2 regions of the Kitasatospora purpeofusca genome follow, and region 1 is predicted to be linked to the other one. Evidence: riboswitches for the same ligand, from Rfam matches in the RefSeq annotation. Region 1 holds a riboswitch; the other holds the start of a gene.
The links. A riboswitch is a leader RNA that binds a small molecule or an ion and turns the genes downstream of it on or off. The one in region 1 is predicted to bind cyclic di-AMP.

Region 1 (7,489 bases):
AGCGGGGACGGGGGCGGGTGGTGAGGAAGGGGCGGGCTGCGCCGGGGCAGCGGGGGTCGCGGGAGCGGCGGCAGCGGCGTCCACGGAGTCCCAGACACTGGCGTACCAGGGTCTGGCGGCCTTGACCGCCCCGGCGGCCGGGCCCTGCGCGGGCGGCGGCGCGCCCAACGAGGACTTCGCCTGGTCCTGGGCGGCCGGGTCCACCGCGATGTACGGGGTCTCCCCCGGCATCGCGTAGTGCAGCCGGCTCCTGGCCTGCGCCTTGACGTACTCCGGGTCCTGCCAGCGGGCCTTCTCCCGGCGCAGTTGCTCGACCTGCTGCCGGGCGTGCTCGGCACGGGCCCGCTGCGCCGTGATCTCGGAGCGCTGCGAGATGAACTGCCGGGTCGGGTAGGCCAGGATCGCCACCAGCGAGCAGAGCACGAGGACCAGGACGGTCGCCCGGCTCGTGAACCGAGGCCGGGCCGCCAAGCCCGGGATCCTCCAGCCTGCCATCTCCGGTGTCCCCTCCTGGTCGCGACGGTGCCCCGCCGTCCACCCTACGGGGTGAACGGCGGGGCACCGGTCAGGCGTGCGCCACTCGGGCGGCCGGGCGGGTCAGCCCTCGTGCTTGAACCGCGGGAAGGCGCCGCGGCCGGCGTACTCGGCGGCGTCGTCGAGGATCTCCTCGATGCGCAGCAGCTGGTTGTACTTGGCGACGCGCTCGGAGCGGGCCGGGGCACCGGTCTTGATCTGGCCGCAGTTGGTGGCGACGGCCAGGTCGGCGATGGTGACGTCCTCGGTCTCGCCGGAGCGATGGGACATCATGCAGCGGTAGCCGTTGCGCTGGGCCAGCTCGACGGCGTCCAGGGTCTCGGTCAGCGAACCGATCTGGTTGACCTTCACCAGCAGCGCATTGGCGGTGCCGGTCTCGATGCCGCGGGCCAGGCGGGCCGGGTTGGTGACGAACAGGTCGTCGCCGACCAGCTGGACCTTGTCGCCCAGCTTCTCGGTCATGGCCTTCCAGCCGTCCCAGTCCGACTCGTCCAGCGGGTCCTCGATCGAGACCAGCGGGTAGGCGGCGACCAGGCCGGCGTAGTACTCGATGAGCTCGGCGGAGGTCAGGCCCTTGCCCTCGAACTGGTAGGCGTCGTCCTCGTAGAACTCGGAGGCGGCGACGTCCAGGGCCAGCGCGATGTCCTTGCCCGGCACGTAGCCGGCCTTCTGGATGGCCTCGACGATGAGGTCGAGGGCCTCGCGGTTGGAGTCCAGGTTCGGGGCGAAGCCGCCCTCGTCGCCCAGGCCGGTGGAGAGGCCGCGCTCCTTCAGCACGCCCTTGAGCGTGTGGTAGACCTCGACGCCCCAGCGGACGGCCTCGGAGAAGGACTCCGCGCCGATCGGAGCGATCATGAACTCCTGGATGTCGACGTTGGAGTCCGCGTGCGAGCCGCCGTTGAGGATGTTCATCATCGGGACCGGCAGGACGTGCGCGTTCGGGCCGCCCAGGTAGCGGAACAGCGGCAGGTCGCTGGCCTCGGAGGCGGCGTGCGCGACGGCCAGCGAGACGCCCAGGATGGCGTTGGCGCCGAGCGAGGACTTGTCCGGGGTGGCGTCCAGGTCGAGCATGGCCTGGTCGATCAGGCGCTGCTCGGTGGCGTCGTAGCCGACCAGCTCCGGGCCGATCTGCTCGATGACGGCCAGGACGGCCTTCTCCACGCCCTTGCCGAAGTAGCGGTTCTTGTCGCCGTCGCGGAGCTCCAGGGCCTCGAAGGCACCGGTGGAGGCACCCGACGGGACAGCGGCACGGCCGGTGCTGCCGTCGTCGAGGCCGACCTCGACCTCGACCGTGGGGTTGCCGCGCGAGTCGAGAATCTCACGGGCTACGACGACATCGATGGACGGCACGAGGCATCTCCTAGCGGAAGCAGGTACCGGCTGACGGTGGGGTGCCGTCGGCCGGACGATTGCGGAGTCGTTACGACCAGAGCCTAACCGCACCGGCTGTCCGGGCCACGTCGACCTCGGCTCCGTCTCAGCGTGTGGCCGTGCTACCCACCGGTAGTTCACCTGGTTGCCCGGCCTCGGACGCCCCGGGGCGGACCGAGGGGGCGGAACGAGGGGGCGGAACGGGCGGGACAGGCCGGAGCCGACGCGCCTGCCCGCCCGGCCGCCTGTCCACCTGTCCGGTGACGGGCAGGCAGGCGGGCAGGCGGGCAGGCAGGCGGGCAGGCGGTGGGACGAGCCGGGTGGGCGCGAGCGTCAGCCGAGGGCGAGGACCTGGCCGGGGACGATCAGGTCCGGGTCGCCGCCGACGGTGCCGCGGTTGCCGTCGTACAGGGCCTGCCAACCGCCCTGGACACCCTTCGCGGTCGCGATCCCGGCGAGCGTGTCGCCGTCGCGGACGGTGTAGCCCTGGCCGGCCTGCGCCTGCGGGGCCTGCCGCGTCTGCTGCGCCTGCTGCTGGACCTGCGGCGCCGGCTGGGCGGCGTGCTTCGGCGCGTACTGCTGGGTCTGCGGAGCCTGCTGGGCCTGCGACTTGGGGGCGGCGTGCTTCGGCGCGGCCTTCGGGGCCTGCTGCTCGATCTGCGCCTGCGGGGCCTGCGGCTTCGGGGCGGCCGGGGCGGCGTCCGTCGAGGTGTCGACCGCCGCCGGGGCACCGCCCTTGCTCAGACCCGCCTTCTTGGAGCACACCGGCCAGGCGCCCGGGCCCTGCGAGGCCAGCACCTTCTCGGCGACGGTGATCTGCGCCGCCTTCGAGGCCTGGTTGGCCTGCGGCGCGTAGGAGGTGCCGCCGAACGCCTTCCAGGTACTGGAGGTGAACTGCAGGCCGCCGTAGAAGCCGTTGCCGGTGTTGATGCCCCAGTTGCCGCCGCTCTCGCACTGGGCGACCGCGTCCCAGGTCGAGGCCGGGGCGGCCGAGGCGCCGGTGGCGGTGAGGATGGGCATCGCCAGTCCGACGCCGGCGACACCGGCGACGGCGATGGCCTTCTCGGTCTGGGTGCGGCGACGATGACGGCCGGTTCCGACGAACAGCATGAGGAAGTCCCTCTCCGTACGCCTGCGAGGTGAGCTGTCGGGTTCGGACCGGGAGGTGGCCCGGCCGCGCGGAGGCGGCTTCACCCCAAGCCGTGGGGACGGCGCAAAGACCTGGTTCCCCCGCCCCTGCCCAGGGTTCTGGTCGGTTTCCGGTGACGCGGCGGGCAGGACTCGGCGTTCCGCGCACGGGACCCGCTTCCGCGGGCTCCCCGGAGAGTAGACAGATCTTCAGAGCAATCACAAGCTCATATCGCCGCTATCACACGGAAATCACGTCAGGTGATGGATTGCCTACCAACCGAAGAGGTATGTCCGGGTTGATGGAGATTCACGCCGGTCCGATTCGAGCCGTGGAGACTCCGCGTCAGCGTGTCGTGAGTCCCCCTCAGTGAACTGCCGAGGGGTCGGCGGAGGTTGTCACCGATGTCGCTTCCGGCGCGAATTCCACCGGAAGTTCACGAAGTCCGCGCATGATCAGACCACCGCGCCAGCGCAGTTCCTCCGGATCTGCGGCGAGCCGGAGGTCCGGCAGCCGGGACAGCAGGGTGGTCAGCGCGGCCCGCCCCTCCAGGCGCGCCAGCGGGGCGCCGATGCAGTAGTGGATGCCGTGCCCGAAGCCCAGGTGCGGGTTGTCCGCCCGGGCCAGGTCGAGGGTGTTCTCGTCCGCGAACCGCGCCGGGTCCCGGTCCGCCGCCGCGAGCACCACCAGCACCGGGTCGCCGACCGGGATCCCCACCCCGCCGATGGTCAGCGGACTCGTCGCGAACCGCCAGGTGGCCATCTCCACCGGACCGTCGTAGCGGAGGAGTTCCTCGATCCCGGTCTCCAGCAGCGCGCTCTCGCCGCGCCCGATCGACTCCTGGAGCAGGGCCCGCTGCCCCGGGTTGCGCAGCAGCGCGTAGACGCCGTTGCCGATCAGGTTCACCGTCGTCTCGAAGCCCGCGAAGAGCAGGATGAAGGCCATCGCCGCGGCCTCGTTCTCGCTGAGGTGCTCCCCGTGGTCGCTGGCCCGGATCAGCCCCGAGATCAGGTCGTCCCCGGGGTCCGCGCGCTTGCGGTGGATCAGCTCCGCGAGGTAGGCCCGCATCCGCTTCACCGCCCGCCCCACACCTCCGCGTTGCCCACCGCCGTGCCGGATCATCATCCCGGCCCAGTCCCGGAAGTCGTCCTGGTCCTCGGCCGGCACCCCGAGCAGGTCGCAGATCGCGTAGATGGGGAGCGGGAAGGCGAACTCGTGGATGAGGTCGGCCGATCCGCGCGCCGCGAAGCCGTCGATCAGCCGGTCGGTCAGCTGCTGCACCCGGGGCTCGAAGGCGGCCACCCGGCGCGGGGTGAAGGCCTTCGACACCAGGCGGCGCAGCCGGGTGTGGTCCGGCGGGTCGATGTTCAGCAGGTGCGTCATCAGGTCGGCCTGGCGCTCGCCCGGGATGCCGACCCGGCCGGTGCGGTGGGCCTGCTCGCTGTGGTGCGCCGGGTTCTTGGAGAGCCGGCTGTCCGCGAGCGCCTGGCGGGCGTCCGCGTACCGGGTGACCAGCCAGGCGTCCACCCCGCTGGGCAGGGTGGTCCGGTGCACCGGCCGGTGCTCGCGCAGCCACGCGTACGCCGGGTACGGGTCGGCGGCGAACTCCCAGGTGAACAGGGGCGGACGGTCGGGAGCGGGCTGAGCTGGCATGGGTCGACGGTATCCCGGGCGCGCCCCCGGCACCGCACCGTGGGCGCCGCCGTTCCCGCAGCCGGTCCCGCCGCCGTTCGCACCGCCGTCCCCGGGCCCGCCGATCGCTCCGGTCATCGTTCCGGTGACGGTGGGCCGAAGCAGGCGTGAGTCTGGTCACCTGAGGGGTAATTGCTGTTGCGGAGGATCAGGTCGTGCCTACGATCCTCCGCAAGATGTCCGTGGGCGCCGGTGCGGAGCCGCCCACAGGGAGGAGCAGGGCCATGCGGGTCACCGGTGCGGTCATCGTGATCGCGGTACTCGACGGCGGGTCGGGGGCGGGCCTCGCCCGCCGCTTCACCGCGGCGGGAGCCGCCGGGATGCTGATCGCCGACCAGCGGAGCGGGGTCGCCGAGGACCTCGCCACCGAACTCGACCGGCCGGGCTGCCCGGTCGTCGGGGTGTGCGGCGACGTCCGCCGCCCCAGCGATGTCGCCGCGCTGGTCGACACCGCCGAGAAGCACCTGGGCCCGATCGACCTCTTCTGCGTGGCCGGGCCGGACGGCGAGCGGATCGTCTCCCTCTCCGACCTGCCCGACCACCTCGACCTGGAGCGGCTCGCCGAACTCGTCGCACTGGTCGGCGAGGCGATCGGCGAGGTCGTCCCGCCGCAGCGGCGTCCGGTGCAGGGCGTCGCCGCGGCCTGAGGCCCCCGGGGCGGACGGGGCTGCCCGGGCCGCCCCGCCGGTCGGGCTGCCCGCTTACTCGGCGGGCTTCAGGCCCTCGGCGGCGCGCACCGCGTCGCGGTACCCCCGTGCCGCCGCCCGCAGTGCGGCGTCCACATCGAGCCCGGCGTCGTGCGCGCGCTGAGCCACCGCGAGCAGCAGGCGGCCGGCGGACTCCGCCGTGAGCTCGGCGGGCAGTTCGTACGGCTCGTCCGGCACGCCCGCGAACCCGGACCGGCGCACCCGCGACACCAGCTTCGCCGCGTAGGCCAGCGCGGGCAGCCCGGCCGGGACGCCGTCCAGCACCGACTCGCGGTCCGACTTCTCTGCCGCCTTGAGCGTCTCCCAGTTGGCCTCCACCTCGGCCGCGCCGTCCGCCTCGGTGTCCCCGAACACGTGCGGGTGCCGGTACATCAGCTTCTCGACGATGTCGCCCGCCACGTCGTCGATCGAGAACGCCCCGGTGGGGTGCTCCTCGGCGATCCGGGAGTGGAAGAAGACCTGGAGCAGCACGTCGCCGAGCTCCTCGCGGAGGGTGTCGCGGTCCCCCTCCTCGATCGCTTCGACCAGCTCGAAGGCCTCCTCGACCAGGTACTTCACCAGGCTGGCGTGGGTCTGCTCGGCGTCCCACGGGCAGCCGCCGGGCGAGCGGAGGCGGTCCATCACGGACACCAGGTCCAGCAGCCGGGAGCCCGGCAGGTCGTACGAGCCCGGCAGCACCTCGATCTCCGGCACCTCGCCGGCGCGCTCGACCGCGAGCCGGGCCAGCGCGTCGGTCAGGCCCGGGTCGCCGTCCGGGCCGCCCAGCCAGACCGTCGTCCCGTCCCCGGCTCCGGCTCCGTTCCTGTCCCCGGCCGCGCCGTCCGCCGCGGCCCCGGTCAGCAGCCGGGCCAGGGCGGGGGCGGAGCCCGGCGCCACGAGTTCCACCTCGACACCCGCCTGCCGCAGGGCGGGCAGCTGCGGGTGACCGGCGTCGCCGGCCAGCACCCGCCCGGCCGAGCGCAGGGCCTCCCAGGCCGGCCAGGACAGCAGACCGGGGGCCACCCGGTGGGTCGTGATGAGGAGGATCAGCTTCGCGCCCGGAGGATTCGTCGTCACCCCTCGAACCTACCCGTCCGTCCGACGGCCCCGCCGCCGGGTTTCCGTGCCACCGGCGCGGGCGAGGGGCCGGGCCGGCGACCGGCCCCGGCCGACGGTCTCAGCCGGCGGTCTCAGCCGGCGGGCCGGGAGCGAACGGCCGGGGCGAGGGCGGCGCGGTCCGGGTCCCAGGTGCCGTAGCGGGGGTTCACCCGCAGGTGGAGCGCGGTGGCCGTGGCGGCCAGGATCCGGCGGACGGCGGCGTCGCCCGCCGGGGTGTCGGCGTCCGCCCCGGCGGTCGCGGCGAGCCGGCGGATCCCCAGCTCGCGCCCGAGGCGGTCGTCGATCGCCTCGGCCGGAACGCCCTGCGCCGCCAGCTCCCGGGCCAGCCGCCCGGCGCCGCCGAGGCGCCGTTCCTCCTCCGCCCGGGCGGCCGCCACCTCGGTGTCCGCGACCGCCGGCCCCCGGTCCGCGACCGCGCGGGCCACCACCGCGTCGAGCACCAGCTCGGTGACCGCCCGCCGGGCGAGGCCCTCCGTCTCCCACCGGGCGTCCGCCGACACCCCGCCCGGGGCGTGCCGCAGCGCCGCCACCCTGGCCTCCACCGCGTCCACCGGGATCCGCCGTCCGTCCAGCACCGCCGCCGTGCCCGGCGTCAGCCCGCTCCCGCCGCACCCGGCCAGCCCAGGGACGGCGAACAGGACGCCGACAACGGCGGCGACGGCGGGCGTGGCCCTGGCGGTCGTGGTGGTCGTGGCAGTCCTGGCGGTCGTGGCGGTCGTGGCAGTCCGGCGACGGTGCATGGCGGGTCTCCGGGTGCGGGGCAGGGGCGGCGGCACGGATCCCCCGAGCGTAGGGCGGGGTGCCCGGGGCGCTGCGGACCTTCCCCCGAACGGCTCATCCGAGCGGGTGCCGACACGGCGCCGGGCTCGCGTCAACCCTGACGATCGTCAAGGTCGGACCCTGTCTTTCGGGTCGGGTCGGGACCCGCCTCCGACTCCTACCGTCCGTGTCATGACGA
Region 2 (7,489 bases), 2.2 Mb from region 1:
GACCTCTCGCTCGACTCGATGCGCCCGGTCGACGCCCCCACCACCTGGGTGCTCTCCAACCACGACGTCACCCGGCACGCCACCCGGTTCGCCAACCCGCCCGGCCTCGGCACCCAGATCCGCACCCCCGGCGACCGCGCGCTCGGCCTGCGCCGCGCCCGCGCCGCCACCCTGCTGATGCTCGCCCTGCCCGGCTCCGCCTACGTCTACCAGGGCGAGGAGCTCGGCCTGCCGGACGTCACCGACCTGCCCGACGAGGTCCGCCAGGACCCGTCGTTCTTCCGCCAGGCCGGCCAGGACGGCTTCCGCGACGGCTGCCGGGTCCCGATCCCGTGGTCCGGCACCGAGGCCCCGTACGGCTTCGGCCCGGACGCCGGCGGCCCGTCCTGGCTGCCGCAGCCCGCCGAGTGGGCCGCGCTCAGCGTCGAGGCGCAGACCGGCGACCCGACCTCCACCCTGGAGCTGTACCGCTCCGCGCTGGCCCTGCGCCGGGACCGCGACGACCTCGGCGCCGGCCGCGAGGTCGAGTGGCTGGAGAGCCCCGAGGGCACCCTGGCGTTCCGCCGCGGCTCCTTCGTCTGCACCGTCAACGCCACCGGCGCCCCGGTCGCGATACCGGCGCCCGGCCGGCTGCTGCTGACCTCCGCCGGCGCCGACCCCCGGGTCGTCGACGGCGAGGCGGTGCTGGCCGCGGACAGCACCGACTGGTGGGCGGTCTGACGTGGTTGCAATAGGCTCTGGGACCGTGACTACGGCGCGACTCTCAGACATCGCGGCGCAGGCGGGGGTCAGCGAGGCCACCGTCTCCCGCGTGCTCAACGGCAAGGCGAACGTCTCCGCCACCACCCGGCAGACCGTGCTGGCGGCGCTGGACGTGCTCGGCTACGAGCGGCCGACCCGGCTGCGCCAGCGCAGTGCCGGGCTGATCGGACTGATCACCCCGGAACTGAGCAACCCGATCTTCCCGGCGCTGGCCCAGGTGATCGAGCAGGCGCTGAGCCGGCACGGCTACACGCCGGTGCTCTGCACCCAGACCCCGGGCGGCTCCACCGAGGACGAACTGGTCGAGATGCTGGTCGACCGGGGCGTGGCGGGCATCGTCTTCGTCTCCGGCCTGCACGCCGACAGCACCGCCGACCACGACCGCTACGCCCGGCTGGCCGGGCGCGGGGTGCCGTTCGTGCTGATCAACGGCTACAGCGAGAAGATCGACGCGCCGTTCATCTCGCCGGACGACCGGGCCGCGATGTGGATGGCCGTCCAGCACCTGGCCGAACTCGGCCACGAGCGGATCGGGCTGGCCGTCGGGCAGCGGCGGTACGTGCCGGTGCTGCGCAAGATCGAGGGCTTCACGGCGGCCCTGCGGGAGGTGCTCGGGCACACCCGGGAGGAGGCCGAGGAGCTCGTCCGGCACACGCTGTTCAGCGTGGAGGGCGGGCACGCGGCGGCCGGGGCGCTGCTGGACAAGGGCTGCACGGCGATCGTCTGCGGCAGCGACATGATGGCGCTCGGCGCGATCCGGGCGGTCCGTCAGCGGGGCCTGGCGGTGCCGCAGGACGTCTCGGTGGTCGGTTTCGACGACTCGCCGCTGATAGCTTTCACCGAGCCGCCGCTGACCACCGTCCGCCAGCCGGTGGAGGCGATGGCCACTGCGGCCGTGGACGCCCTGCTGGAGGAGGTCGGCGGCAACGCCGTCCAGCGCGGGGAGTTCATGTTCCAGCCGGAGCTGGTGATGCGCGGCTCGACCGGGGGCCGCGCGCGCTGAGGAGACACCACGAGGGCCCGGGAGCGAACCGCTCCCGGGCCCCTCGGCGTTCGGCTCAGCCCTCCTGGGCGGTGGGCCGGTCCGGGGTGACCCGGTGGCCGTCGGCGGCGTCACCGGTGCGGGTCTCGGTGCGCCGGCCCCGCTCCAGGAAGTCGCGGAGGATCAGTTCGACGGCGTCCTGCGGGTTCCTGGTGCCGGACAGCATCATCGCGTCGATGGCGAGATTGGCGTCGAGCGAGACGGTGACCTGGGCCATGGTGACTCCTCCTCGGGTGCAGAGCAGCAGCATGCCCGCCGGGGCGGGCCTTTGACCATGGTTGTCCGGGACGGTGATCGCGGCTGTGCCCGCGCGTGGGCACGCCGCAGCCCCCGGGGAGAGGAGCGACGGCTCTCCCCGGGGGCCACGGGCCCGCGGACGGACCCCGGGCGTTACCGGATCAGACCCGGCCGGCGAAGTCCGGCGCCCAGTTGGCGACGGTCTGGAGCCGCACGCCCGAGCTCGGGTTGGCGGCCTCGATGTACTTGCCGTCGCCGATGTAGAGCGCGACGTGGTAGACGCCGGAGTCCTGGCCGTTGTTGGACCAGAACAGCAGGTCGCCCGCCTTGAGCGAGTCCAGCGAGACGTGCGTGGACGCGGCGGCCTGGTCGGCGGCGACGCGCGGGACGGAGACGCCCGCGGCGCGCAGCGCGGCCTGGGTCAGGCCGGAGCAGTCCCAGCCGCCGTTGCCGGTGCCGCCGTAGACGTAGGCCTGGCCGACCTTCGACTGGGCGAAGGAGACGGCGGCGGCCATGCTGCCGGTGGCGGCCGGAGCGGGGGCCGGGGTCTCGGCCTTCGCGGTGGCGTCGGCGGCGGGCTTGGCGGCCGTCCCGGAGCCGTTCTGGGCGTCCTTGGCGCGGTTGAACCAGTCGAAGCCCTGGCCCGACCTGTCGGCGGCCGGGGTCTTCGCCTCGGCGCGGTCGCCGAGGGTCAGGTGCTGGCCCGGGTAGATGCTGTGCGGGCCCTCGGCCAGGGTGGAGCGGTTGAGCTCGTACAGCCGCTCCCAGCCGCCCTGGACGTTGTTCTTGTCGGCGATGGAGGAGAGCCAGTCGCCGGCGACCACGGTGTAGTCGGCGGAGGCCTCCTGGCCCGCCTGGCGGTGCCACTTCTGCCAGTCCTGGGCGCCGGTGCGCTGCTGGGCGGCGTCGGAGGCGGCCGGGGCCGGGTTCTCGGGCTTGGTGGCGGGCTTCTCGGCCGGCTTGGCGGCCGGCTTCTCGGCGGGCTTGGCGGCCGGGGCCGGGGTCTTGGCGGCCGGCGCGGTGGTGGCGGAGGTGTCCACGGCGGCGGGGGTGCCGCCCTTGGTCAGACCGGCCTGGACCGAGCAGACCGGCCAGGCACCGGGGCCCTGCACGGCGAGCACCTTCTCGGCGATCGCGATCTGCTGGTCCTTGGTGGCGAGGTCGGCACGGGCGGCGAAGGCGGTGCCGCCGAACCCGGCCCAGGTGGAGTTGGTGAACTGGAGGCCGCCGTAGAAGCCGTTGCCGGTGTTGATGCTCCAGTTGCCGGTGCTCTCGCACTGGGCGACCTTGTCCCAGGTGGCGACGGAGGCGGCCGAGGCGGTGCCGGCGGTGAGGCAGGGGACGGTGAGGCCGATGCCCGCGACGCCGAGGGCGGCGATCGCGCGACGGGTACGGCCGGACAGACGGGTGCCGTTGGTGGGCAGCATGAAGAACGTGGTCCTCTCCCACGCCTGCGAGGTGAGCTGTCGGATTCGGGCCGGAGTTGCCCGGCCGCGCTGTGGACGCGGCTTCACCCCTAGCCCGGGTCCGGTCCGAGGACCGGTCCTGGGCGAACTACCTGTGGTTCCCCCGCTCCTGCCGTGATGTATTGCGCTGCCAGCACGCCCGACGGCAGGACTCGGCGTCGCGGACGGGCTGGGTCCGTGTGGCCACGAACGGGGAGCACGTTAAGCAGAGGCGGCTTCAAACCGCAAACATGTGTGACGACCGTCACAGTTTACGAAAGACGTGCTGAACCGCTGTCCTTCATGATCAGAAATGACCGATTTCCGGCAACGCCCGTCATGGCCAACACAACTGCCTATGCTTCAGAGCGTCGGCACCACGCCGGCGCAGACGCAGCCGCCCGGGGGGAGGGCTACGCACCGATGGGCATCGACGAGGAGCCGGACGCCGCCCGTCCGGCCGCCAGGCCGCGCGGGGCGCACCGCAGGGCAAAACATCGCAGAGCGGACATCCCACCCGAACCGCCCCGAACTCCCGTAACCCGCCGCGCATTACTGCGCTGGCTGGCCGTCGGCACCGCCTTCGCGGCGATCAGCGGCGAGGAGGTCCTGCGCCGCTCGCTGACCGGAGAGACCCGGCTGGTCACCCCGGCCGCCGTCGTCGGCTCCGGCCCGCCCGGGGAGGGCGCCCCGATGGGCCAGGACGGCGGCCACGGCGCCGCCCCGCCGGACGCCGCCGCCCCGGGCACCGGAGCCCCGGGCACGGGGCCCCCCGAGCAGCCGGCCCCCGCGCCCACCGTCGACCAGGGTGGCCGCCGCTGGTCCGACCGGGCCGGCTGGGGCGGCAGCCCGCCCGGACCGCGCAGCGCCGTCCGGATCACCGACAAGGTCCTGCTCGACACCGACGCCGAGGTCGGCTCCCTGCTGGTCGAGCCGGGCGGCAGTCTCACCTTCGCCGCCGACCGCACCCTCACCCTCGCCGCCGCGGGCAACGTCGAGATCCGCGGCACCCTCGCCCTCGCCCCCGACGGCGACCGGGTCCACACCCTCCGCTTCCCCTCCGTCGACGAGAAGCGCTTCCAGGGTGACGGCATGAAAGTGGTCGACACCGATGTGGGCCTCTGGGTCACCGGCGCCGGCTACCTGCGGCTGGACGGCGCCGCCAAGACCGCCTGGGTCCGCGCCGAGCGCGAGCTCAGGGCCGGCGACACCGTCGTCGACCTGGCCGCTCCGCCGGCCGGCTGGCTCCCCGGCGACGAACTGGCCGTCACCCCGACCGGCCCGCCCGACCAGGACGGCTTCGCCGCCGCCTACGACCTCGTCACCGTCCGGTCCGTCAGCGGAACCACCGTCACCCTGAACACCCCGCTCAAGTACCCGCACCCCAGGGTCGCCGCCGGAGGGGGCGTCACGGTCGGCGCCGAACTGCTCAACCTCACCCGCACCGTCCGGGTCGAGGGCAGCGCCAAGGGCCGCGCCCACGTCCACCTCACCAGCACCCGCCGGGCCGACGTCCGGCACAGCGCGCTGCGCTGGGTCGGGCCGCGCGCCGACACCAAGGAGACCTGGCGGGGCCCGGACGGCACCGCGCCCGTCACCGCGCCGGTGCTCGGCCGGTACGGGCTGCACTTCCACCGGCTCGGCGACGCCACCCGTGGCACCGTGGTCGAGGGCGTGGTCGTCCGGGACGCGGGCAGCCACGCGTTCGTGCCGCACGCCAGTCACGGCATCACCTTCCGCAGCTGCGTCAGCCACGAGACCTGGGAGGACGCCTACTGGTGGGACGGCCCGCTGGACACCCGCACCCCCCAGCAGCCCTCCGACGACATCGTCTACGAGTCCTGCGTCGCCTCCCGCACCCTGCTCGAACCCAACCCCCGGGCCTACCGGCTGACCGGCTTCAACCTCGGTGCGGGCACCGGCGGCAAGGCCGTGGACTGCGTCGCCGTCGGGGTGCAGGGCGCCACCGGTGCCTCCGGCTTCGAGTGGCCGGAGAACAGCGAGGGCGTCTGGACCTTCCAGCGCTGCCTGGCCCACAACAACCTGCAGGACGGCATCTTCGTCTGGCTCAACGCCCAGCGGCACCATGTGGTCACCGAGTTCGCCGCCTACCACAACGGCGGCTGGGGCATCGAGCACGGCGCCTACCTCAACGACTTCGACTACACCGCGAGCGTGCTGTACGGCAACGCCGGCGGGGGAGTGGCACTGCACGCGCTCGGCCGGGACCGCGGTAGCAACTTCGACGGGCTGCTGATCGACGCCGCCGGGCGCAGCGACTTCGCGGTGTCCACCGCCCGGCACGAACTCGCCGGGGAGTCGGTCACCTTCAGCCGCAGCCGGTTCACCGGCTACCGTAGGGCCGGGATCGCGTTCCGGGCCGGGGCCGACGGCAAACCGGACGACGTGCTGGTGCTGGACTGCGAGTTCGGCGGCAACGAGCTCTGGCTCGACCCGGAGGCCGGGGCGCCCAAGAACATCCTGCTGCGCCGGGCCGGAACGACCGAGGTGCTCCAGGTCCGCCGGGCGGGCGAGGAGGGCAACGACCGGCCGCAGTGGAACGCGGTCGCCGCGTCGGTGCCGACCCTGGCGGGCCAGTCCCGGCCGGTGCAGGTGCCGGAGCTCAGGCTGAAGCACGCGGCCGCGCCCACCGGGCGGGTGGGGCGGTGACGGTGCCGCGGCGGCGCCGGGTGCCTCCGGCGGACGCGCGGCGGGCCCGGAACGGCGCTGCCGTTCCGGGCCCGCCCACGCGGTGTCCGCTACTGGGCGGCGTGCCGCCCGTTGCCGCGGAGGCCGGTCTCGTCGGTGTCCTCGGCCTCGTCGGCCCCGAAGTCGGGGGCGACGGCCGGCAGCGCGGCCAGGTAGGTGGAGGCGACCAGCTGACCCACCGCCTGGTACGCGCCCAGCGGCGCGGCCGACGGGCAGCCGGACTCCTCGGCGGCCGCGGCGAGCAGCTCGGCGTCCGCCTCGGGGCCGATCACCAGCGGGGCCAGGGCCGGGTTCTGGGCACCCATCTCCTTGAGGTGGGCGACGGCCTCGGCCACCGAGCCGGGGATGTCCAGCGCGGCGGCGACGACCGGGACGGCGAGCCGGGCGGCCAGCAGCATGCCGGTGATGCCGGCCGCGTCGGCCGCGGGCTGCCCACCGACGGTGGTGAGCACCACGCCGTCGGCGGCGGTCGCGATGGCGAACAGGCGGGCGCGGTCGGCGCGGGCCAGACCGGCCTCGGAGAGGCGGACGTGGACGGCCTCGGCGAGCAGCGGGTGCGGGCCCAGGGTGTCGGTGACCTGGGCGCCGTACTCGGCGGCGAGGGCGTGCAGTTCGGGGAGGAAGCCGTGCGGGCCGGGCACCAGCGGTACCACGACGGGCGTCGGCAGGCCGGCCTCGGCCGCTTCGGTCAGGAGTTCGGCGACGGTGCGCTCGGCCGTGGTCCCGCCGGTCTGCCGGCCGTCGGCCCCGCCGGTCGGCAGGTAGCCGGCGGCGGTCAGCACGCCGTTCTGCTCGCTGCGGACGATCGACAGCAGCTCCTCGACCACGGACCGGGATTCCGGTCCGGCGGCCGCGGGGACGGCGAGCAGCAGGGCCGGGGAACCGGCCGGGATCTCGGGGCGCTCGGGACGGCGGTGGCGCCCCCGCGCACGGGAGCCTGGAGTACGGACGGGCAGTGGCGCGCCCGGGATGGCTGCGGTGCTCATGGCGGAGATCGTAGGACATCGGCCCGCCCGGCCCGCATTCGGCTGCCGTACCGGGTGGGACCACCACTGCGAAAACCGGACATAACCGGCCTCCGGGCGGCAGTTGTCCCGGTACCCGCGTAGATGCGACGGAACGGGGCTTTCGTTGCTCGAGTGGCGCGTGAGATGTCTCACAGCATACGACCGGCCTGACGGAGCGTCACTGAGGTGCGACTCCCGGCGTCGGAAGATCAACATTCAGCGGGGGGTCGCCTACGGGCGGTTAGCGGCTACTTGTCGATTCGCTCGGCTATGTCCGCTTATATACC

Region 2: another riboswitch for cyclic di-AMP. It lies ahead of OG715_RS34695 (transglycosylase family protein); the one in region 1 lies ahead of OG715_RS25295 (LysM peptidoglycan-binding domain-containing protein).

The regions. Positions count from the first base shown of each region.
Region 1 covers NZ_CP108561.1:5,743,996-5,751,484, reverse strand. Annotated here, with positions in the region: gene OG715_RS25305 (FtsB family cell division protein) at 1-471, opposite strand, end outside; gene eno (phosphopyruvate hydratase) at 598-1,884, opposite strand; gene OG715_RS25295 (LysM peptidoglycan-binding domain-containing protein) at 2,239-3,015, opposite strand; cyclic di-AMP (ydaO/yuaA leader) riboswitch at 3,021-3,169, opposite strand; gene OG715_RS25290 (cytochrome P450 family protein) at 3,401-4,687, opposite strand; gene OG715_RS25285 (SDR family NAD(P)-dependent oxidoreductase) at 4,951-5,373, shown strand; gene OG715_RS25280 (MazG family protein) at 5,428-6,489, opposite strand; gene OG715_RS25275 (hypothetical protein) at 6,603-7,271, opposite strand.
Region 2 covers NZ_CP108561.1:7,938,796-7,946,284, forward strand. Annotated here, with positions in the region: gene OG715_RS34680 (glycoside hydrolase family 13 protein) at 1-720, shown strand, start outside; gene OG715_RS34685 (LacI family DNA-binding transcriptional regulator) at 746-1,765, shown strand; gene OG715_RS34690 (hypothetical protein) at 1,821-2,021, opposite strand; gene OG715_RS34695 (transglycosylase family protein) at 2,203-3,468, opposite strand; cyclic di-AMP (ydaO/yuaA leader) riboswitch at 3,477-3,644, opposite strand; gene OG715_RS34700 (hypothetical protein) at 3,910-6,156, shown strand; gene OG715_RS34705 (hypothetical protein) at 6,246-7,181, opposite strand.